3 regions of the Pseudoalteromonas sp. 2CM28B genome follow, and region 3 is predicted to be linked to each of the others. Evidence: riboswitches for the same ligand, from Rfam matches in the RefSeq annotation. Region 3 holds a riboswitch; each other region holds the start of a gene.
What was found. A riboswitch is a leader RNA that binds a small molecule or an ion and turns the genes downstream of it on or off. The one in region 3 is predicted to bind lysine.
Positions count from the first base shown of each region.

Region 1 (7,881 bases), on a different contig from region 3:
GTTATGAAACGCGCTAATCAACTTTTGGTATTTAGTAAATTCGTCGTTTTCGTTATCGAATTTAGTAATACCCGCGTTATATACATGCAAATAGGTATTACGTACGTTTATGTCAAAGTTGCGCAGCTCTTGGCAGTCTTTATTAAAGTGATGTACTAAGTCGCTTAGGTTATCAAAGTCGACTGTTATATCAATCATATACGGGGTTACTTTACCGCTGTATAAATCAAGCGTGTGGTCAATTCGTTCGCTTTTAACTTGGCGTAGGCGCTCGGTTTGGCGATTAATTTGCTCTTGCTTAGATTTAATTAACGAGCGCCTGTCTGCAATTGAGCCACTATTTTTTTGAATGTCTTGCAGGTAGTCGTCAACTTGTTCTCGCTCTGCTAATAACTGCTCTTTTAGCATGGATTGCGCTTCTACCGACTGCTGCATTACCTCAAATTGCTCTAAGCGTTTTAGGGCGCTCTCTGCGCTCATTAGCTCATCGTAAAGTGCATCTTTTTCTTTTTGTTTATCGGCCACGTTAGCGGCTACTTCGCGCTGTTGTTTAAACTCTTTTAACGAGCGTTCCAGCGCGTCTAGCTGAGCGCTAAGCTGGGCTTTGTTTTCGCCGCTTTGCATTTGCACTGGCGACAGTTTTTTAAGTTTAATGCTTGCCCCTGGCAGGGTTAGTACACCGCCTTTAACGTTTTCGCTTAATAGCGATAAAAATTCCCCAAAAGCGTCTTCATCATCAATGGTTATATCGCCATTGCTGGTGGTGGCAAACGAGAGTATATCGGGGTTTAAAATGCGCGATATTTCTTCTACTTCTTTAAGTGATAGGTCTTCGCGCATTCGAGTAAACAAATTAAACTCAAGGTTTTTAAGCTGCAGTTTTAAGCTTTTAATTTGCTTTTGAGTTTCGCTAATGCGGTAATCAAGCGTGTGTAGGCTTTGCCCTTGTGCGCTGGTAATCGAGTGCGAAAGCGACTCGTAGTCTTGCTTAAGTTGGCCAAGGTTGGTTTTAAGGGTGGCTTTATTTACCAGTTCAAACTCGCTTTTAAGAGCGCTGTAATCTAAAAACCATTGCTCAATTTGGGTTTGCCTGCGCTCTATATCGCGAGATTGTTGTACGTATAAGCTTTGCTTTTGCTCAAACTCGTGTTTTTCCTGCTCTATGTCTTCAAGGGCAATGGCTAGTTCGCTTAGTTGCTGTTCTTGGTAGGTATCAAAGTCTATTAATGCTTGATCAATTTTAGGCGCGTAGGCTGCTAACTTACCTTTAAGCACGGTTTGGTTTTCAAGCATTGATTCAAGCGCTGTTATTGGCTCTTGCATTGATTCAAGCGCTTTTAATTCGCGTTTAGCACGATTTACTTTATCAAACGAGCGACGCCATACTTCGTAAAAGTCCACTTTAGAGTTAGACATATGGCGTTCAAACACACGCAGCATAAAGCGTTTAACATCGCTTGCACCCAATTTGTGTAAGTTAAGAATACGCCTAAAAATTTCTTTATAAATGGCGGAGTCTTGCACGTTATTAAGCGGGATCATTTTTAAATTAATGTCGCCGTCAAAAGGGGTTGCGCCGCCGGTAAGTAGGGCGTTTAGCTCTTGTGCTTTAAGCTCTATAGGGTTGTAACCTTGCGTTTTTAAATGATTAAACAGCTTGGTAAACTTAATAATGGTATTACCTTGTGTGTACTGCGCTAAATCAAGTTTGCCTTGATAACAAAAGTACTGATGCGCGTAACCGGCTATTTTACCAAGGCCTGCTACACCAATAACCACCGAGCCATGGGGGAGGTTGGCTTCAAGCAAAATGTACGACTGATCTGATGAAAAATAAAATTTACGGGTTTCATCTAAATCGTGCCCGTCCCATTCGGTTAGGCGCAAATCGTTTATTAGCGGAAATTGCAGGGCGTTAATAACCGAGCTTTTACCGGTATTGTTTGGTGCACAAATAGAGCTACTTTTATCAAGCGGAATAACACACTTTGCATAGCCTGCGGTATTAAGTAGGGCGAGTTTACTTAGTCCGTATAAGTTTTTCATTGCTCGTCCTCAGTAATGTAGGTTTCTTCGTTTACTTCCATAAGTGCATCAATATAGCGGTGAATAGGCGCTTGTAACATAAAGCCGCCTTCTACTTCGCGGGCAAGGCCTAAACGTACCATGCGCAGGTATACGTCTTTACGTAAATCTGAGCCCGAAAATATCTCAAGTTGATCAAACAAGTGTTTATTAATTTGCACTAAGGTTTGCATCAGTTCTAAATCGTTTACTTCATCAAATAGGGCACGCATTGGGTCTTTACCCGTATTGGCAAAATGCTCAATTAAAATGTAAATAGTCAGTGCTATAGCACGGGATATTTTCCCCATGTTTGGCGTGCTTTCGTCGCTGGCAAAGTAGTAAAAGCCGCGGCTGTCGTGTTTTAAATCGTGACCAAGGGCGCTAAATAAGGCGCTGTAAGATTCTATGTGCTGGTCAAGCTCTTGCCACATTACGTTGTCTTGTTCGCAAATATGGTAACCCGCACCTAATTTTTTATTAATGGCTTGTAGGTGCGTAAGCTCGTCTAAGTTTATATGTGTCATGTGTTACTCGTCTGCCTGTGTATCTGGCTGAGGCGCAGAATTAAATGGGTATAACGAAAAATGCTGGCCGGCAATTTTTACGCGTGTCTTTTCATCGCTTTGGCTAATGTGAATTTCACTGTCGCTGACTAGTTTTTGATATAAAAATAGCATTTCGTCGGCGTCTAATTCTGGGTAGCTTTCATCTAAAAATTGCAGTAATGGCTGGGGCTTTTTACGTTTTTTATTAAAGCGTTTTGCAAAGCTTGTTTTAACATCGTGGTAATCAGGAATGTTTGGCGTAACAAATGCCGGCACGTCTTGTTGCTCTGGGAGCTGGTATTCTTCGTGTTCAAATTCTACCAAGCTTGCCATATAGGCAACTATATGACGCTGCTGGCCAAGCGAATAACGCTGCGCATCGCTTACAAAGTTTGGTTGTACCGCGCTTAGCATGTTGTCTACGCCATTTTTACGCACAAGGCCAAGCACTTTTGCTGCCTGGCGGGTAATTAGGTTATTACGGCGTAGCTCTTCGCGCAGTGGCATAAGCATATCGGCACTTTTGCGTAAGCTTTCTCGGCCAACTAAATGCATTTCGAGTATCCGAGTACGCAATTGCTCAAGCATACGTTTGTCGCTGTAGGCTTTGCCTGAGCGTTCAATGTGCTCTATTTGCTTACTTATTTGTTGCTCAATAAGTGTAAAACAGGCATGAAAGTCACCGCGAATATCGACCATTTCAAGCATCGGCTCTATGTATTCATCAAAGGCTTCTATTACCGCTTTGTAGCGCTTTTGCAAAGATTGCACCGCGTGATCAGATTTAGCTTGCTCAACAATGTTTAAAATAGCGTTTTCGTTGTGCGCGTAAAGCTTCATTATTTTACGCACCCGATCATCCATAATGCGGCTATAGCGGCGTAAATCGTCATAGTCTTCTATTTCGCCGGCATTATCTAATCGGTTTCCTAGGCGTGCTAAATCATCAACCAAAACGCTAATTTCTTGTGCTAAACCTAGGTGTTCTTCTTGTAATAAAAAGGTCGCAAAATCGGCAATGGCGCGGTTTATTTCAAGCTGGGATGATTTAGCCAATGGAATAAGTATATCTTGATTGAGCAAACGGTTTGTTTCTTTGTAAATGCGCTCGTTTGTCCATGTGGGCTGTTTTTGCTTAATAGCGTTTTGCACGTCTTTGAGGCTAAAGTCGGCCATTTTAAAACGTTTAAATAATAGCTCTAAAACACCCCAATGTTCGCTAAGGGTGTTAAGCAGCTTTTTAGCTGGGATCATAATGCGGTGATACATCCTAGTAATGAGTTAACTACGCTTAAAGCAGAGCGTAGTTTTTATATTTTTATAATAAAAAGTACTCGTTATTAACTGGCTTAATTTACACATTTTTTTAGCTGGCGTACAGGCGAGTTACATTAAGCGCTGTAAAAGTAGCCAGCAATGTAAACCTTGGCTAAATTATTCGCGTTATATTAACTAAAACACCTTGACAGCTAGACGTCTAAACGATAACTTTCAAAGCCCCGCTACACAGTGGGTTTTTGTTTTATTAGCCACAGGTTAATACAACATTCAGAAGAGGTGCGATACTTAGGTATTTAATGGTAGGTGACGAACGCCCATAACCATTAAAGAGGGAAGTACTCGCCGAGGAAAACAAGGTTACGTCAACCGTGTTTTTCGGTTTATGGGGCTGAATCCCCAAAACTGTCACCAACTTAGGTGGAGAGCTTCTGGCAGCGGACACATCTTATTTGCATTCCTTTGCCAAGTTCTTCTTGTTTTTTAGCGGTTTGGATACCGCGAAAGGAGACGAAATGACTACCCAATCAGTGCCACAAACAGTATCAGGCGCAAAATCAGATTACATCGTTGCCAAATTTGGCGGAACCAGTGTTGCAAACTTTGAAGCGATGAGTCGCTGCAGCGAAATTATTGTTGCAGATAAAAGCGTACGTATTGTAGCTGTGAGCGCCAGTGCCGGCGTAACTAACCACTTAGTTGCACTATGCAAACCCGACCTTAGTAAAGAGCAGCGCCAAGCACACATAGATGGCGTATTGGCTATTCAACAGGCTATTTTAGATGAGCTGTCACTTGATGCCGATTTAGCCGTAGGTTTTAACGAAACGTTAAAAGCATTTCAAATGTTAGCCCTTGAAACACTCACCACTGATCAACAACACGATGAGCTGCTTAGCTTTGGCGAACGTTTATCGTCTTATTTATTTGCTCAAGTGCTGCGCTTAAAAGGCTTAAATGCAGATAGGTTTGATGTGCGCAAAGTGCTTAAAACCGACAGCCAATTTGGTAAAGCAACGCCCGATGTTGCGGCCACTGCACAAGCCGCTAAAGATCTGTTAATTCCGTTATTAGATGAGCAAGTAATAGTTACACAAGGGTTTATTGGTAGTGATGAATTTGGCCAAACCACAACGCTTGGTCGCGGTGGCTCTGACTACAGTGCGGCGTTATTAGCAGAGGCTATTAACGCTAAAAGTGTACACATTTGGACCGATGTAGTGGGTATTTTTAGCACCGACCCGCGTTTATGCGCTAAGGCAACGCCAATTGCTCGTTTAAGCTTTGATGAAGCCGCAGAAATGGCGACATTTGGCGCAAAAGTATTGCACCCTGCGACTATTTTACCAGCAAGCCGTAGCCATATTAATGTATTTGTAGGCTCTAGCCGCGAACCGGAACGTGGAGGGACGTGGATTGAGCGTGAAAAATCGCAGCAGCCAGGTATTCGTGCCGTTACGCAGCGTAAAAACCAAATATTGCTAACGCTTAAAAGCCCAGAAATGTTATTAGCAAGTGGCTTTTTGGCCCGTGTATTTACCATTTTAAGTGAATTTAATATATCGGTAGATTTAGTTACTACCTCAGAAATTAGTGTTGCCATTACACTCGATAACGCGCCTAATGCCTCGCGACCTGAGCTTGAGCAAGCGTGTTTAGATAAATTGGCCGAATTTTGTCATGTATCGGTTGAAAATAACTTAACCTTAGTGGCGCTTATAGGGTCTGAAATACAGCTACGCCAGCACGAAATGAACTTAATGAACGTATTAAAAGAGTTTAATATTCGATTAATTTGTCATGGTGCAAGTAAGCACAACTTATGCTTTTTAGTAGAGCAAAGCGAATCAGATACCGTGGTACAAGCAATACACAGCCGCTTATTAGAAAGCGCTGCTTAAGCTTTTAAAGCCAAGTTATTCAGTATCCAAGTTATTAAGTATAAAGCACCGCCAGTCGGTGCTTTTTTTATGCGCCACGCTTATATCAAACTCTTCATTGGCAACCGTTATGCTGTTACTCGATGCTGTAAGGTTTAACAAAGAAAATTCATCAAATACATTTGGGCTAAGCAATTGCGCTATTGGGCGGCTAGTTGCTTTAGCGAGTGCCTCTTTTAAGGTCCAAATTCTAAAAAAGCTCTGAGCTTGCTCTTTTATAGCCAAAGGCGCGGTAATTAAGGCAATTTCAGCCTTATGATAAAAATGCTTAGCGAGCTTTTCGAATGGGCGTTTTAAGTTATTTTTTTCAATATCAAAGCCAAACTCCGCCTTAGTAACATTAAGTGCAACGCCAACTAAGCCATGCGAGTGCGAAATACAGGTATTTATAACGGTGTGGTTTATATGGAGCTGCAGTTTTGAGCATTCTTCATTAAAGTGGGTGCTCATTTTATTAAGCGGTATGTGTGCGTATTGGGGCTGAGTATGCTTTGCAAGTTGCTTTAGTAATATGCGCGATGCTAGATATTCTTGCTTTGCTTGCATGCGTTTACGACGATTTATAACGCTTAGCTCAAATGGGCTTAGGTACTGGGTTAAATCAAGGTGTTCTACATTAAGTGTGTTGGCATTAAACACTAAAATAGTATTGTTGCTAGGGGGTAAATCGCTATAAAAAGAAGGAGTAACACTTAGGGTGTTTTTAAAAAAGTGGTTAGTCATACGCGCTTAAAATAATTGAGTGCTGTAATTGTGAGCGGTTAACAGCGCTTATTTATGCCAAAAGCAATTTTATTACTCAGTTGGCATTAAATATGGTTTAATTCACAATAATCAAAGAATAACAGAATTTGTAGGTGTATGGCACAAGTGCGTGATGGATTTCAAAGCCGTTTTGGTTTTGTTTTAGCCGCTGCAGGCGCAGCAGTGGGTTTAGGTAATATTTGGGGTTTTCCTACGCAGGCGGCCAACCATGGTGGCGGTGCATTTTTATTGGTTTACTTTGTAGTTATATTTTTACTTGCGCTACCTGCGCTTTATACCGAACTTTATTTAGGCCACCAAGCGCAAGCAAACCCAGTAAAAGCATTGGGTAATGCGTGGCAAAATACCAACAAAAAAGTAGGGGCTGCCGCAGGATATATTGGCCTTGCGGGCGCTGTGGTTATGCTTAGCTTTTATTCTATTGTAGCTGGGTGGATGCTCTCTTACGCGATAGAGCCTATTACTACATTTTTTGGTTTTACCGCAGCAAGCGAATTTTTACACAGCGACTCCATGGTGCGTAATTTTATATTTACGCCGCTTATGCTTATTTTAACCGCCAGTATTATTTTAAAAGGGGTTAAATCAGGGATTGAAACTTGGTCACGCCGTTTAATGCCATTGTTATTGGTGCTACTAATAGGCTTAATTTTTTATATAGCCAGTTTAGAAGGCGCCAGCGAAGGGTTTGCTGCTTATTTAATTCCTAATTTTAGCCAAGTGCTTGATCCAAATTTAATTATTGCTGCAATGGGGCAGGCGTTTTTCTCGCTTTCATTAGGGGTTGGCTGCATGATGATTTATGGCTCGTACCTGCAGCCAGATGCAAACCTGCCAAAACTAACTGCAAGCGTTGCACTACTTGATACCAGTGTGGCATTTTTAGCAGGTTTACTGATAGTGCCTGCAATTTATGTAGCGCAACATAACGGGGTAGAGGTGTTTAGCGGCGGAAAACTTATAGGTGAAGGGCAGCTTATATTTGCTATTTTACCTGAGCTTTTTAGTACCATGGGCGAAATTGGCTTACTAATTGGGTTACTGTTTTTTGTACTTATGTCGATTGCATCGGTTACATCGACTATTTCTACCACAGAAATACCGGTAGCGTTTTTAGTAGAAAACCACCGCGTAGATCGTACTAAAGCAACGTGGGCCGTTAGCCTAGTGGTGTTAATATGCGCTAGTGCAATAATATTAAACTTTGAGTGGTTATTTGGTTTAGTAATCATGCTATTTACTCAGTACCAACTACCACTTATGGGGCTGTTTTATTTTATAACCGC
Region 1 covers NZ_JALNTH010000007.1:87,196-95,076, forward strand. The annotation lists gene MTN96_RS11975 (ATPase) at 1-2,046, opposite strand, end outside; gene MTN96_RS11980 (hypothetical protein) at 2,043-2,591, opposite strand; gene MTN96_RS11985 (hypothetical protein) at 2,595-3,866, opposite strand; lysine riboswitch at 4,157-4,329, shown strand; gene lysC (lysine-sensitive aspartokinase 3) at 4,406-5,791, shown strand; gene MTN96_RS11995 (4'-phosphopantetheinyl transferase superfamily protein) at 5,807-6,553, opposite strand; gene MTN96_RS12000 (sodium-dependent transporter) at 6,692-7,881, shown strand, end outside.
Region 1: another riboswitch for lysine. It lies ahead of lysC (lysine-sensitive aspartokinase 3); the one in region 3 lies ahead of dapA (4-hydroxy-tetrahydrodipicolinate synthase).

Region 2 (7,881 bases), on a different contig from region 3:
CGACCTTGGCGCTCAACGGCATCACGTTCGTTATCAATGTTATGAAACGCGCTAATAAGTTTTTGGTATTTACTAAACTCATCGTTTTCGTTATCGAACTTGGTAATACCTGCATTGTAAATATGCATATAGGTATTACGTACATTTATATCGAAATTACGAAGCTCTTGGCAGTCTTTATTAAAGTGATGAATTAAATCACTTAAATTATCAAAATCGATTTTTATATCAATCATGTAAGGCGTCACTTTACCACTGTATAAATCTAACGTGTGGTCAATACGCTCGGTTTTAACTTGGCGCAGGCGCTCTGTTTGACGATTAATTTGCGCTTGTTTTGATTTGATTAGTGATCGTCTGTCAGCAATTGAGCCACTGTTTTTTTGAATATCTTGTAGGTAGTCGTCAACTTGTTCGCGTTCGGCTAAAAGCTGCTCTTTTAGCATCGCCTGCGCGTCAACCGATTGTTGCATCACTTCAAATTGCTCTAAGCGTTTAAGTGCACTTTCAGCACTCATAAGCTCATCGTATAGCGCGTCTTTTTCTTTTTGCTTATCTGCAACATTGGCGGCCACTTCACGCTGTTGTTTAAACTCTTTTAATGATTGCTCAAGCGCGGTTAATTGAGCACTCAGTTGCTCTTTGTTTTCGCCGCTTTGCATTTGCACAGGTGAGAGTTTTTTAAGTTTAATACTGGCACCGGGCAGGGTGAGCACACCGCCTTTCACGTTTTCACTAAGCTGTGATAAAAATTCCCCGAAAGCGTCGTCATCATCAATGGTTATATCGCCATTGCTGGTGGTGGCAAAGGAGAGAAGATCGGGGTTTAATAGCCGCGATATTTCTTCAACTTCTTTCAGTGATAAGTCTTCACGCATACGAGTGAATAAATTATATTCTAAGTTTTTAAGTTGTAACTTTAAGCTTTTAATTTGTTTTTGTGTTTCGCCAATGCGGTAATCAAGGGTGTGCAGGCTTTGCCCTTGAGCACTCGTTATTGAGTGTGACAACGACTCGTAGTCATTTTTTAACTGCGTTAAGCCGGTTTTTAGCGTGGCTTTATTAACCAGCTCAAACTCACTTTTAAGGGCGTTGTAATCTAAAAACCACTGTTCAATTTGGGTTTGTTTGCGCTCTATATCGCGTGATTGTTGTACGTATAGACTTTGTTTTTGTTCAAACTCGTGTTTTTCGTGCTCAATATCTTCAAGAGCGATGTTGAGCTCGCTTAGTTGCTCTTCCTGATACGTATCAAAATCAATCAGTGCTTGGTCAATTTTTGGCGCATAAGCGGCCAGTTTACCTTTAAGAACGGTTTGGTTTTCAAGCATAGATTCAAGGGCGGCTATGGGCTCTTGCATTGACTCGAGGGCTTTTAATTCACGTTTTGCGCGGTTTACTTTATCAAACGACCGGCGCCATACTTCGTAAAAGTCGACCTTTGAATTTGACATGTGGCGTTCAAACACACGTAACATAAAGCGCTTAACGTCGTTTGCACCTAATTTATGTAAATTAAGAATACGACGAAATATTTCTTTGTATATTGCAGAGTCTTGAACGTTGTTAAGGGGGATCATTTTTAAATTGATCTCACCATCAAATTGCGTTGCGCCGCCTGTAAGTAGGGCGTTTAACTCTTGCGCTTTAAGCTCTATCGGGTTGTAACCTTGCTGCTTTAAGTGATTAAACAGCTTGGTAAACTTAATAATGGTATTGCCTTGGGTGTACTGGGCTAAATCAAGTTTGCCTTGATAGCAAAAGTATTGGTGTGCATAACCGGCAATTTTACCTAAGCCGGCTACGCCAATGACAACTGAGCCATGGGGTAAATCGGCTTGCAATAAAATGTACGATTGATCTGATGAAAAATAAAACTTACGGGTTTCATCTAAATCGTGGCCATCCCACTCGGTAAGGCGTAAATCGTTAATTAGCGGAAATTGCAGTGCATTAATAACTGAGCTTTTACCTGTGTTGTTAGGCGCACAAATCGAGCTACTTTTATCAAGTGGGATCACACACTTTGCATAGCCTGCAGTATTAAGTAGGGCGAGTTTACTCAGTCCGTATAAGTTTTTCATTGCTCGTCCTCTCCTAAAAAGGTTTCTTCATTTACTTCCATTAAGGCATCAATATAGCGATGAATTGGCGCCTGTAGCATAAAGCCGCCTTCTACTTCGCGGGCAAGGCCTAAACGTACCATGCGTAAATACACATCTTTGCGTAAATCAGAACCCGAGAATATTTCAAGCTGATCAAATAAATGTTTATTAAGTTGTACCAAGGTTTGCATTAGCTCTAAATCGTTTGGCTCATCAAATAATGCACGCATTGGGTCTTTACCTGTGTTGGCAAAGTGTTCGATTAAAATATAAATAGTGAGCGCTATCGCGCGCGATATTTTGCCCATATTGGGGGTGCTTTCATCGCTAGCAAAATAATAAAAGCCACGACTGTCGTGCTTTAAATCATGGCCTAATGCTGTGAATAAGGCGCTGTAAGCTTCAATTTGTTGGTCAAGCTCTTGCCACATTAGGGTGTCTTGTTCGCAAATGTGGTAACCCGCGACTAATTTTTTATTAATGGCTTGTAAGTGAGAAAGCTCATTTAAGTTTATCTGTGTCATGGTGATTACTCGTGCTCGGCTTTATCAGCCTGAGGCTCTGAATTAAAGGGGTACAAAGAAAAGTGCTGGCCTGCAATGTTAACGCGGGCTTTTTTATCGCTTTGGCTAATGTGTAGGGTGTTATCGCTCACTAGCTTTTGATATAAAAACAGCATTTCATCGGCTTCAAGCTCAGGGTAGCTTTCGTCTAAAAATTGCAGCAGAGGCTGTGGTTTTTTACGCTGCTTTTTGAAGCGTTTTGCAAACTGCGCTTTTACATCGTGATAGTCAGGAATGTTTGGCGTGACAAACGCAGGCACATCGTTTTGCTCTGGTAGCTGATATTCGTGATGCTCAAACTCAGCCAGGCTTGCCATGTAGGCTACTATATGGCGCTGTTGACCCAATGAATACTTTTGCGCATCGCTTACAAAATGTGGCTGCACGGCGCTGAGCATATTATCTACCCCATTTTTACGTATTAGTCCTAATACTTTTGCTACTTGGCGGGTAACAAGGTTGTTACGGCGCAACTCTTCACGCAGTGGCATAAGCATATCGGCACTTTTTCGTAAGCTTGTCCGGCCAACTAAGTGCATTTCTAGAATGCGGGTACGCAATTGCTCAAGCATGCGTTTATCGTTGTACGCTTTGCCTGAGCGTTCAATGTGTTCTATTTGGGTGCTAATTTGTTGCTCAATAAGGGTAAAGCAGGCATGAAAGTCGCCTCTAATATCCACCATTTCCAGCATGGGTTCTATATACTCATCAAACGCTTCTATCACGGCTTTATAGCGTTTTTGTAGCGACTGCACCGCATTATTAGATTTGGCTTGCTCAACAATATTTAAAATAGCGTTTTCGTTGTGTAAAAACAGTTTGATTATTTTACGCACCCGATCATCCATAATACGGCTAAAGCGGCGTAAATCATCAAAATCTTCTATTTCACCGGCATTGAATAGCCGATTACCTAAACGGGCCAAATCATCAACCAAGACACTAATTTCTTGTGCTAAGCCTAAATGTTCTTCTTGCAGTAAAAAGGTGGCAAAGTCGGCAATGGCGCGGTTAATTTCCAGTTGTGACGATTTAGCCAGCGGAATAATAATTTCTTGATTCAATAACCGGTTGGTTTCTTTATAAATACGCTCATTATTCCACGTGGGTTGCTTTTGCTTAATGGCATTTTGAAGATCTTTAATACTAAAGTCGGCCATTTTAAAGCGCTTAAATAATAGCTCTAATACACCCCAGTGTTCATTTAGGGTATTAAGTAGCTTTTTAGCTGGGATCATAAGGCGTTGCAACTTCCTAGTATTCGTTATTTTATATTTCTCGAACTTATATGGTATTCGTTTTTGCGACGATTTAATAATAGTTTTTACACCCGCTTAGTGATAGTATCCGCGCCGAATATAGGCACATAGAGTTTGTGGGTATATTTTTTACATGGTTTCAATTTTTACTTAACCCCGAAGGTTGTTTAATATCATGGTTTCCTCGATTATCCTGACGCTGATAGCGATTGCATTTTTGCTTATCGTTATTGAGGATGTGATCCACGTAAACAAAGCAAAAACGACATTATTTTTTGGTACACTTTGTTGGATTATCTCCTTTATTTTTCCTCTTAATGGGCAAAGCCCCGAAACGATTCAAACCCTCCTAGACCACAATATTTTAGAAATTGCTTCTTTATGGCTGTTTTTAATGGCCGCAATGACCTTTGTTGCCTATTTAAACTCTAAAGGACTTATCGAAAATGTTGTGAACCGGATTATGCCAACCAGCATTAGTGAGCGTAAGCTAATGTTTTTGGTGGGGTGTTTTGCGTTTTTATTTTCATCTATTTCAGACAACGTTACGGCCACGCTAATATCACTGGCAGTGATTATGTCATTAAAGCTTGAAGCCAAAAAGTTAGTTAAGTACGCCACGCTTATTGTATTTGCTGTAAACTCCGGTGGTGTATCACTTATCACGGGTGATGTAACCACACTTATGATTTTCCTTGATGGTAAAGTATCAATTAGCAATTTATTACTGTTAATTGTGCCTGCGTTACTAAGTGTATTATTACTGGCTACTTTGTTATCAATTGGCATGAATAAGCAACTCGAGTTTAAAAAAACTAAATTTAAACGTATTGAAAAAACCGACATAACCATTGCGGTTATTTTCTTCACTACGGTGATTGCTACGCTTACATTGAGCGTTTTATACAGTGTACCGCCTCTGCTTACTTTTTTATTGGGTTTATCTATTATGTTTTTAGTCGCGCAATTTTTAATGCGCAAAAAAGACATCAACAAAGATATGATCGATTTTATACGCGACATAGAGTACGACACCTTATTGTTTTTCGTGGGTGTGTTACTGCTTGTTGGTGCGTTAAAAGAAGTTGGGGTACTGAGCCAATTTACTAATTTGTATACGGTAATGGCGCCAGAGTACGCAAACTACTTAATGGGTATTTTATCTGCAGGTGTTGATAACGTGCCACTAACGGCAGCGTTATTAAAAGCCGACATTGTAATGAGTCAACAGCATTGGTTGTCGTTTACGTATGCAACTGGTGTAGGTGGCTCTATGCTAATCATTGGCTCGGCAGCCGGTATTATAGCCATGAGTAAGGTAAAAGAGCTGACGTTTGCAAGTTACCTTCGCTTATCGCTGTATTTATTACTGTGTTACACCTTTGGTTATGCGGGCTCTTACTTAATGGGTAGTTTTATTTGATTTTAGTGTAAAACGACTTGACAGCTAGACGTCTAAACGATAACTTTCAAAGCCGCACTCTTAGTGCGGTTTTGTTTTATTAGCCACAGGTTAATAATACATTCAGAAGAGGTGCGATACTTAGGTACTTAATGTGAGGCAACGACAGCCTGCGACCATTAAGGAGGGAAGTACTCGCCGAGGAAAATAATGGGTCGTTACTATTGTTTTTCGGTTTATGGGGCTGAATCCTCAAAACTGTCACCAATTTAGGTGGAGAGCTTCTGGCAGTAGATTTTTCTTATCTTTATTTCCTGCCAAGTTCTTCTTGTTTTATTGCGGTTTGGATGCCGCGAAAGGAGACGAAATGACTACCCAATCAGTGCCACAAAGTTCACAGTGCACAAAATCAGATTACATTGTTGCCAAATTTGGTGGCACCAGCGTTGCTAACTTTGAGGCGATGAGCCGTTGTAGCGAAATTATCGTAAACGATAAAAATGTACGTATTGTTGCAGTAAGCGCCAGTGCCGGAGTGACCAATCATTTAGTGGAGCTTTGCAAAGCGGGTATTGAAGCCGCTAAACGCCAACAGCATATTGATGGTGTACTTGCGATTCAGCAGGCTATTTTAAATGACCTGTCGTTAGATGATGATTTAGCCCTTGGGTTTAATCAAACGCTTGATGCATTTCAAACGTTGGCGGCACAAACACTCAATACAGAGCAGCAGTTCGATGAGCTACTTAGCTTTGGCGAGCGTTTATCGTCGTACTTATTTACCCAAGTACTAAGGTTAAAGGGTTTAAATGCCACTCGTTTTGATGTGCGCCAGGTGCTTAAAACCGATAGCCAATTTGGTAAAGCAACACCAAATGTGGGCGCCACAGCGCAAGCCGCTAAAACACATTTAATTCCGCTGCTTGATGATAGCGTTATTGTAACCCAAGGGTTTATTGGTAGCGATGCAAACAATTTAACGACCACGCTCGGTCGAGGTGGCTCAGATTATAGTGCTGCACTGCTTGCTGAGGCTATTAACGCTAAAAGTGTGCATATTTGGACTGACGTAGTGGGTATTTTTAGCACCGATCCTCGTTTGTGTGTAAAAGCCACTCCTATTGCGCGTTTAAGTTTTGATGAAGCAGCAGAAATGGCGACCTTTGGCGCTAAAGTGCTGCACCCAGCTACAATTTTGCCTGCCAGTCGCAGCCATATTAATGTGTTTGTTGGCTCAAGCACAGAGCCAGAACTTGGCGGTACGTGGATTGAACGTGAAAAATCGCAGCTACCTGGTATTCGTGCGGTAACGCAACGTAAAAATCAAATATTATTAACCCTTAAAAGCCCAGAAATGTTATTAGCCAGTGGCTTTTTAGCGCGTATATTTACTATTTTAAGTGAGTGCAATATTTCGGTAGATTTGGTCACCACCTCTGAAATTAGTGTGGCAATTACCCTTGATAATGCGCCTAATGCATCACGTCCAGAGCTAGATCAAGCATGTTTAGATAAGCTTGCTGAATTTTGCCATGTATCGGTTGAAAACAATTTAACGCTGGTGGCATTAATTGGCTCTGAAATTGTTTTGCGCCAACATGAAATGAATTTAATGAAAGTATTAAGTGATTTTAATATTCGACTCATTTGTCATGGTGCAAGTAAACATAACTTGTGCTTTTTAGTTGAGCAAAGTGAGTCTGATGCCGTGGTTCAAGCGATTCATAGTCGATTACTAGAAAGTGATTGCGCTGCGTAAATCGTTAATAGTTATTATTGAGCACCGCCAGTCGGTGCTTTTTTTTGCCACAACGCTAATATCAAACATGTCGTTATGTGCTCCAACCACGGTATTGCTACAAGCTGTAAGCTGAGTGTTATTAAGTTCGTTAAACACATTAGGGCTTAATAATTGAGCAATGGGGCGGCTGGTGGCTTTAGCCAGCGCTTCTTTTAATGTCCAAATCCTAAAAAAATGATGTGCTTGAGTTGTTATGTTATCTGAATCGATTATTGAGCTCACTTCGGCTGGGTGGTAAAAGTGCTTAGCGAGTTTATTAAAAGGGCGCTTTAAATTAATTTTTTCAATATCAAAGCCAAAATGAGTTGATGCTACATTTAACGCTGCACCTACAAAACCATGAGAATGAGAAATACAGCAACTAATCACGCCTGTTGTATTTTTAATATGTAATTCTAATTTACTGTTATCGGGGTTAAATTCAGAACTAATATCACACAGCTTTAATGATGCGTAAGAAGAACAAGCGGTTTTTACTAGGTATTTAAGCACTAAACGTGTGGCTAAATATTCTTGTTTAGCTTGTGGGTTTTTACGCCGATTAATAATATTGAGCTCAAAAGGGCTTAAATAGTGGGGTAAATCAAATTCACCCACATTGAGGGTGGTCGCGTTAAGCAACGCAATGCAATGGCTGTTATTTGCTAAAGCGGGCGTGATTTCTAGCTGGTTTTCAAAGTAAGTTACACTCATCATTGCTCGTTATAAATGACGACCGATTACATATTTATTACCCAAAGCTGGATAGTTT
Region 2 covers NZ_JALNTH010000009.1:93,290-101,170, reverse strand. The annotation lists gene MTN96_RS14340 (ATPase) at 1-2,084, opposite strand, end outside; gene MTN96_RS14335 (hypothetical protein) at 2,081-2,629, opposite strand; gene MTN96_RS14330 (hypothetical protein) at 2,635-3,906, opposite strand; gene nhaD (sodium:proton antiporter NhaD) at 4,103-5,350, shown strand; lysine riboswitch at 5,449-5,621, shown strand; gene lysC (lysine-sensitive aspartokinase 3) at 5,697-7,088, shown strand; gene MTN96_RS14315 (4'-phosphopantetheinyl transferase superfamily protein) at 7,065-7,823, opposite strand.
Region 2: another riboswitch for lysine. It lies ahead of lysC (lysine-sensitive aspartokinase 3); the one in region 3 lies ahead of dapA (4-hydroxy-tetrahydrodipicolinate synthase).

Region 3 (7,881 bases):
GCCTAATTCAGCACCCCAGCCTGTTGACTCATTAACGTCAAGGCCAGCTTGCTCACGCATGTTTTTCCACGAAGCATCGTAATAATCGCCGAATGCACCGATGTAAAAGCCTTCTTGCTCGGCTGCGAAAGTAGATGCGCTAGTTGCAGCTAACGCAATAGCCATTGTAAGTGATTTTAATTTCATTGTTTTCTTCCCATTTTAACAACTAAAAATATAGCTAAGCATTGCTAGCTCTTCTAACTTACTTATATAGTAACTGAGTCTTTGTTAATCAATGCTTAACGCAAATATATTTTTTCAATATCTAGGATAATAAAACTAGCTCATAAAAAATGTCGATGAACACAGGCTAGCTCAAAAAGCAAACAATCGCTTTAAACCCCACACGATCACTGGCCTTTATGGAGTTATGGTATCACTCGTTCATAGTTTACTCTATGAATGAACATTGCAGGAGTAAAAAATGACCTTTTATATTCATTTTAAGATGCAACAAACAATACTTAAGTACCACAAAAAGTACGATAATTCTTATCATCTTCAGGCGGCTGTTGAAACTCTGTAGCTTGCATATTGCTTGTGTAAGGGCTCGACATCACTTTGCTAAAACGACTGAGTAGCTCACTATCCCCATGCGTAGTGTACTGAGTAATAATATCTTCAATAATATGATTACGGGGAATCACACTTGGATTTGCCTGTCGCATTATATTATAACTATGCTCGTTAGTTCGTGTTTGCCATTGCTGTGCCCACGATACGAGTGCTGATGGTATTTGCGCTTGTCCAGTTAACGATTCAGTTAACGCATTAAAAGTATTGGTATAATCAAGCTGGTGTTGTTTTAATAACCCTAGTAACTCTCCCACCAACTTATTATCTTTATCATCCGCGACTGTTAACCCTAACTTTTGCGTCCACATAGCGCTAAATTGTTGGTTAAATTGCGTTGAAAAGCCCTCAATTAAAGGCGTCATCAATGCCACCGCTTGCTCGTCATCATCACTGATCAGCGCCATTAGACTCTCTGCTAAGCGGGCACAGTTCCAACTTGCCATGTTTGGCTGATTACCAAACGCATAACGCCCTTGTTTATCAATAGAGCTAAACACGGTATCAAAATCAAACTGGTTCATCATGGCACATGGGCCGTAATCTATGGTTTCACCACTAATTAAGGTGTTATCGGTGTTCATAACACCATGAATAAACCCCACCCTCATCCAACTTACGACTAATTTGACTTGGTTGGCGATCACTGCAGCTAAAAAATCTAAATAACGCTGAGCACCAGTGCTGTTAATCTCGGGATAGTGTCTTTGAATGGCTAAGTCGGCTAAGTTTTTTAGGCTAGTAACGTCACCTTGAGTGGCTAAATATTGAAACGAGCCCACCCGTATATGACTGCTGGCGAGTCGGGTTACAATAGCACCTGGTTGAGGTGGGTTGCGATAAACGGTTTCGCCACTGCCAACCACGGCTAAACAACGCGTTGTTGGAATACCAAGCGCGTGCATAGCTTCGCTCATTACGTACTCACGAATAGCTGGACCTAATGCACAGCGGCCATCGCCTCCGCGCGAAAATGGCGTAGCACCAGCGCCTTTTAATTGCACATCCCAAAACTGATTTTTATCATCGCTAATCGCACCGAGCAAATGCGCCCTACCATCCCCTAGTCGCGGTGAAAAGTGACCAAACTGATGACCAGAATATCCCAGTGCCACTGCAGAAACTGCTTGAGGTTCATTTCCACTGAATATATTTGCTCGTGAATCGGCACTCACCTGTATATTAAATTGCTTAGCTAGGGGCTCATTCCATAACAATAACTGTGGCGCTGCCACTTTAGCCGGATGATCGCTAATAGCAAAGCCGTCACCAATATTGGTATACCTTGGCACTAATTTCATGATTAATCCTATTGTTGTTGGCTTATTCCTACTCGGTTGTCGCCGACACCATAAGCGACAATTAAGCTTAGCTCTTGCATACTTAAACCGCTTTGCTGCTGCAGTTCATTAAAAAAAGCTTGCGCGGCATTTAATGATTTTTTGGTTTGTAAGCCGCCATCTATAATTTTGTGCGCACGTAAATAGCTCTCTACGTCTCGGGATAATAAAAAGGTGTCTTTCCCTAATGCACGCAAAGCATAAGGACCGGTATTGCCCCCTAAACGCGCACCCTGTTTTTTCAAATATGCCCACAAACCAATAATATCTTCACTTGGCCAATTAGCTATAAACTGACTAAAACTACCATGCTGCTGCGCAACTTCATGGATCATATATGCATTTTCAGTAATAGTTTTTACTTTTTTATAGTTGCGTACAATCCGCTCATCACTGGCTTTTTGCTCAAGCATATCCGGTGGCATCATCAGTAACTTTTCAACATTAAAATCCCAAAAAACCTCTCTAAATCCTGCCCATTTACTATTGATCACCGACCAATAAAAACCACTTTGAAATACCTTGCGAGTAAATTCTTCTAGCCAATCATCATCACTTAATGTGCTGAGTTGCTTTGTTGATAAAGGTTTTGCGAGTAACAACTTAAGCATTTTTTCAGAGCCCTTTCGCTCCACTGCTCGCTTATAAATATCGCTAAATTTTTCCATCTGCTTAATACCTTACTTCTACTGTGAGGTTAGTGTACGAGAAAAGCAGCCAATACGTAATAACTGTCAATCAGGATGAATCAATCTGAATTTAGTCACTTGACACCTAGACGGCTAAAATGGTTTAATCGCCGCACTTACCCTATTACATTGTATTTGCTAACTGGCTTTTCAAGTAGCGAGTACAAAGGGCTAGAAGAGGTGCGTTATTCAGGTAGCGTATGTTAGGAGCGCAAACTCCAATGAGCATACGTGAGGGGAATTAACGCCGAGAGGTAACACTTTTTTGTGAAAGATTACTTCGGGCGACTAGGTTGAATCCTAGCGACTGTCACCAATAACATATTTGGTGGAGAGCTTCTGGTCTTAGTATAATAAGGCCGTGCGCCCTATTATTTAAGCCCATTCGCTCTTCGAATTATAAACACATTCAAAGAGTCAGGCATCCTAAATACCCGCCAAAAACTCGACGAATGCCCTATAAGTTCGTGAGAGATGATCAACAACTTCAATATTAACAATTTCCATTTATGGACTGCGCTGATCACCCCATTTGATCAAAATGGCCTAGTTGGTTACGCAACCTTAGACACCTTGGTGGCCGAACAAGAAGCCGCTAACAACGGCATTTTATTACTTGGTAGCACTGGCGAAGGGTTAGCCCTGACCCTAAAAGAGCAGCAAGCCATCGTAGAGCATGTCTGCCAATTACAGCCGAGCGTCCCCCTTATGGTTACGGTAGGCGGTAGTAACTTAAAGCAGCAGCTTGAATGGGTTAACTACTGCAACCAACTGCCTATCCATGGTTTTTTACTTGGCTCGCCTTTGTACGCCAAACCCGGTGCAGTGGGGCAAACACATTGGTTTGAAAGCCTGCTCAATGCCAGTTCTCATCCGTGTATGCTTTATAACGTACCAGGACGAAGCGCCGTAAGCATTCCCATTGCGACTATTGAAAACCTCAAACATCATAAAAATTTATGGGCACTCAAAGAAGCCAGTGGCTCTATCTCTCAATTTGAAGCCTTTCGAAAAGCGGCGCCTGATTTAGCTATTTTTAGTGGTGATGATGCCCTCATGCCTTATTTTGCCCAAGCAGGTGCAAAAGGTTTAGTGTCGGTTGCAGCCAATGCATGGCCAGTGCAAACCCATGAGTTTGTAAAGCGCAGTTTAAGCGGCCAACACCCTAATCTTTTTGTCCAGTGGTCTAGTGCTATCAATAGCTTATTCTCAGTAGCCAACCCTATCCCAGTCAAAGTGTTAATGCATTTACAAGGGCGTATTGACAGTCCGTATCTACGCCCACCTTTAACACACCTTGAGTTGACACACACCGATGACATTTCATCGGCAAACAACACCATTTTATCTTGGCATTAAATACAGGTTTTTATAATGAACTGGTTAGAACTATTAAATAATTTAGAAACGGGCGCGGTTCGCGCAGCAACACAAGACGAAAACGGCCAATGGCACGCTAACGTAGAAGTAAAGCAAGGCATTTTAGAAGCCTTTAAAAACGGTCAAAACACCGAGTTTGCTGGCGGTTTTGTTGATAAACATAACTTAGCACCGCAAAGCTTTGACGCCACAGCAGGCGTTCGCATGGTACCCGGTGGTTCAAGTGTGCGCCGTGGTGCACATGTTGCCAAAGGCACTATTATTATGCCACCTGCGTACGTAAATATTGGTGCATTTATTGACGAGGGCACTATGGTAGATAGCCACGCGCTCGTAGGGTCGTGTGCTCAAGTAGGTAAAAATGTGCATTTAAGCGCAGCGGTACAATTAGGAGGGGTACTTGAGCCCATTGGTGCCAGCCCTGTGGTTATTGAAGATGATGCCTTTATTGGTGCAGGCTGTGTGATTGTTGAAGGCGTGGTAGTTAAAAAAGGCGCGGTACTTGCTCCAGGTGTTCGCTTATCTGCAACCATCCCTGTTTATGACTGCGTAAATGAGCGCCAGCTTGATAAAGGCGAAGCTATCCCTGAATACGCGATTGTGATCCCTGGATCTCGCCCTGCGTCAAACGATTGGGCGCGTGAGCAAGGCTTAAGCATGTCGTGTGCGTTAATTGTTAAATACCGTGACGAGCAAAGTGACGCGTCATTATTGCTTGAAGAGGTTTTACGTTAATGACCTTTTTGAGCACGCCCGTTAAAAGCGCTATTGATAAGCTATCAACTGAGCTTGATACGCCCTTTTTTGTTTATGATCTTGATTCACTAAACACACATTTAACGCGTTTAGTAGCACAAACCGAGGTAAAACTCTGGTATGCAGTTAAAGCGAACCCGTTATCTAGCGTGATCCAACGTTTAAATAACGCTGGTTTTAACTTTGATGTCGCCAGTAAAGGCGAGCTTGAGCAAGTCCTTGCTCAAGGAATTAACAGTGAACGCGTGCTCAACACGGGGCCTGCAAAAAGCCCAAAACAAATTAAGCACTTTATTGCGCGTGGCGTACGTACCTTTGTGGCCGAAAGTCTCAATCAGGTACGTTGGCTCAACGAACAAGCGATTGCTCAGCAGTGCCAGTTGCAAGTATTACTGCGCGTTCAATTACGCTGGCCCGAGGGTGATAAAAACCCGCTAGGGGGCGATAGTCTTACTCCATTTGGCTTAGGGTGCGACGAGTGGCAGGCGCTAAATACCAGTGACTACTATGCACTTAATTTTGACGGTCTGCATATTTTTCAGTGGGGCAACATGCTTAGCAGCGACAAACTTGCTGAACTGTGGACACAAATGATTGCGCCGTTAAGGCAACTTGCTGAGGATTTAAATATTAACCTCAAGGTGCTGGATTTAGGTGGTGGTTTAGGTATTCCCTATACACTTGATACGCCCACTCTAAGTTGGGATGCACTCATAGAGGCGCTTGCAAAAATTAAATGCGATGCGGGGGTTACTGAGCTATGGATGGAACTAGGTCGCTACGCTGTAGGCGAATGCGGCCACTACGTCACACCTGTTGTTGAGCGCAAACTAAATTACGGCCAACAACAGGTGATTATGAGCGGCGGCATTAATCATTTATTGCGCCCTGCGGTCACCAGTCAAGATTTCCCTGCGCGTTTGTTACGAGATTCAAACGCAGCAAATCAAGCAATGAGCCTATACGGCCCCTTATGTACTGCACTTGATTGCTTAGGAGAGCACCAATTACCCAGTGATTTAAATGAGCAAGACTGGTTAGTATTTAGTCAATGCGGTGCCTACGGTTTTACCGAAAGTATGCCGTACTTTTTATGTCATGAGCTGGCCGGTGAATATGTTATACACAATGGCGTATTGAGTTGCGTGCGACAAGCAGAAGATGCAAGCCACTACTTGAGGTAAAAAAGATGAATAACACCACAGCTATAAGCCAAGAAAACATTGTAGTTGGCGAAGTCGCAAACGGACTACCACTGACTATTCCTGTGTATCGTTTAAAAGGCGATGGCACCGGCCCAAGTGTGTATATACAAGCTAATATGCATGGCGCAGAAGTGCAAGGCAACGCGGTAATTTACCAATTACTTGAGCAACTAAAAGCACTTAATTTAAAAGGTGATATTACCTTAGTTCCTTACGCTAACCCCATTGGCTGTAATCAAAAGTCGGGGGAATTTACCCTTGGCCGATTCGATCCCATTACGGGGACTAATTGGAATCGCATGTATCACTGCAATAATAAACTTGCATCACAGTTTGCAAAGCAGTTCAGCGATGCCGATGATAAGATTCTGAAAACAGCCTTTAAAGCCGCGTTAATTAATGACGTTGAGCAACAACTCAACGGCCCTGATTATCGTTTAACAACGGGGAAACGGATTGCGCTAAACTTACAAAAATTGGCGCATCAAGCAGATATAGTTTTAGATTTACACACCGGCCCTATTTCTAGTCAGCACTTATATTGCCCTGAGTATGCGACCGATAGCGCGCGTTACTTCAATATTCCCCATGTGCTGGTTATTCCTAATGACTTTGATGGCGCAATGGATGAAGCAAGCTTTTGTCCATGGTGGCAGCTTAGTGAGCAACTTGCTCAGCAAGGGCGTGAATTTAACGTGCAAGTTGAAGCCTTTACGGTAGAGCTTGGCAGCCAAGAAAAAATCGATTTAAGCGCGGCACTAGACGATGCCAATAGTATTTTAAGTTATTTAAATCATAAGCAAGTATTTGTTGATGCCCCCTACAAGCCAAAATTGATGACAAGATATGGCTGCCAACTAAATGATTATATCGCTTATTACGCCCCCATGGGTGGCATGGTCGAATACCTAGCACCTCTTGGCGGGCATGTTAAAGCTGGAGAACCCATTGCTAAAATACTGCGAATGGAGCGCTATTTAAGCGAACAACCGCTGCAAACTCTAAGCTTTGATCTCGATGCAATTGCGATATTGCATTTTGCCTCAGCGAGTGTGAATCAAGGTACCGAACTGTATAAATTTTTTACCAACGTCTTTGAGCTTTAGCTCACCCCTTCTCATTGCGTGAGAGTTAGCTAGTAAATAACTAGTTACACAGTAAAAGCGACTTAGGTCGCTTTTCTTTTTAAAGTATTAAAGTTCAGGACAAATTCACCGTTTATGTGTTAAAAAGGCGCTATAATTAGCAAAATACTGACTTCCCTCACTTACAAAGGAATTATAATGAGTTGGCGCCATTGGATACTACTTTCTACATTACTCAGCACAACCGTTGTTGCTGAAGAAACAGCGAATAACGAGCAAAACAATGAACTTGAGCTGGTAAAGCAATGTATTTTAAATGAAGTGATCGGTGGAGACGGTAAGCAAACCCTCGATCAATTACGTAAAAAGTGTTCTGCCGTTGAAGAAAGCAAGCAGCTAACGGCTATCGACAAACGCCAAGCCCGTGAAGCGGTTGGTAAAAAAAATCGTAATGTAATTACCCCACATAGACGTAATTATATTTTACCTGTTTCTTATATGTCGAACCCAAACACTCGCCCGTTTGATGGATTTGCAGAGTTAACCGATAAAAAAGATGGCGACCCACTTGATAACTTAGAAGCTAAATATCAGCTATCAATTAAAGTGCCTTTGTATGATGAGTTTGCCGACTCAGACCAAGCTATATTTTTTGGCTTTACTTTGCAGTCATACTGGCAAGTATATAACGACGATATTTCCTCTCCTTTTCGTGAAACCAACTACGAGCCAGAAGTATTTTGGATTAATTACTTAGACCCTGAAAACGTTTTATGGGGCGATGAAATGGCAATAGCTATTGGTATTTCGC
Region 3 covers NZ_JALNTH010000034.1:25,897-33,777, reverse strand. The annotation lists gene MTN96_RS29000 (OmpA family protein) at 1-186, opposite strand, end outside; gene MTN96_RS28995 (YdiU family protein) at 507-1,916, opposite strand; gene MTN96_RS28990 (DNA-3-methyladenine glycosylase I) at 1,925-2,623, opposite strand; lysine riboswitch at 2,812-2,991, shown strand; gene dapA (4-hydroxy-tetrahydrodipicolinate synthase) at 3,119-4,003, shown strand; gene MTN96_RS28980 (2,3,4,5-tetrahydropyridine-2,6-dicarboxylate N-succinyltransferase) at 4,019-4,759, shown strand; gene MTN96_RS28975 (PLP-dependent decarboxylase) at 4,759-5,964, shown strand; gene MTN96_RS28970 (succinylglutamate desuccinylase/aspartoacylase family protein) at 5,970-7,091, shown strand; gene MTN96_RS28965 (phospholipase A) at 7,269-7,881, shown strand, end outside.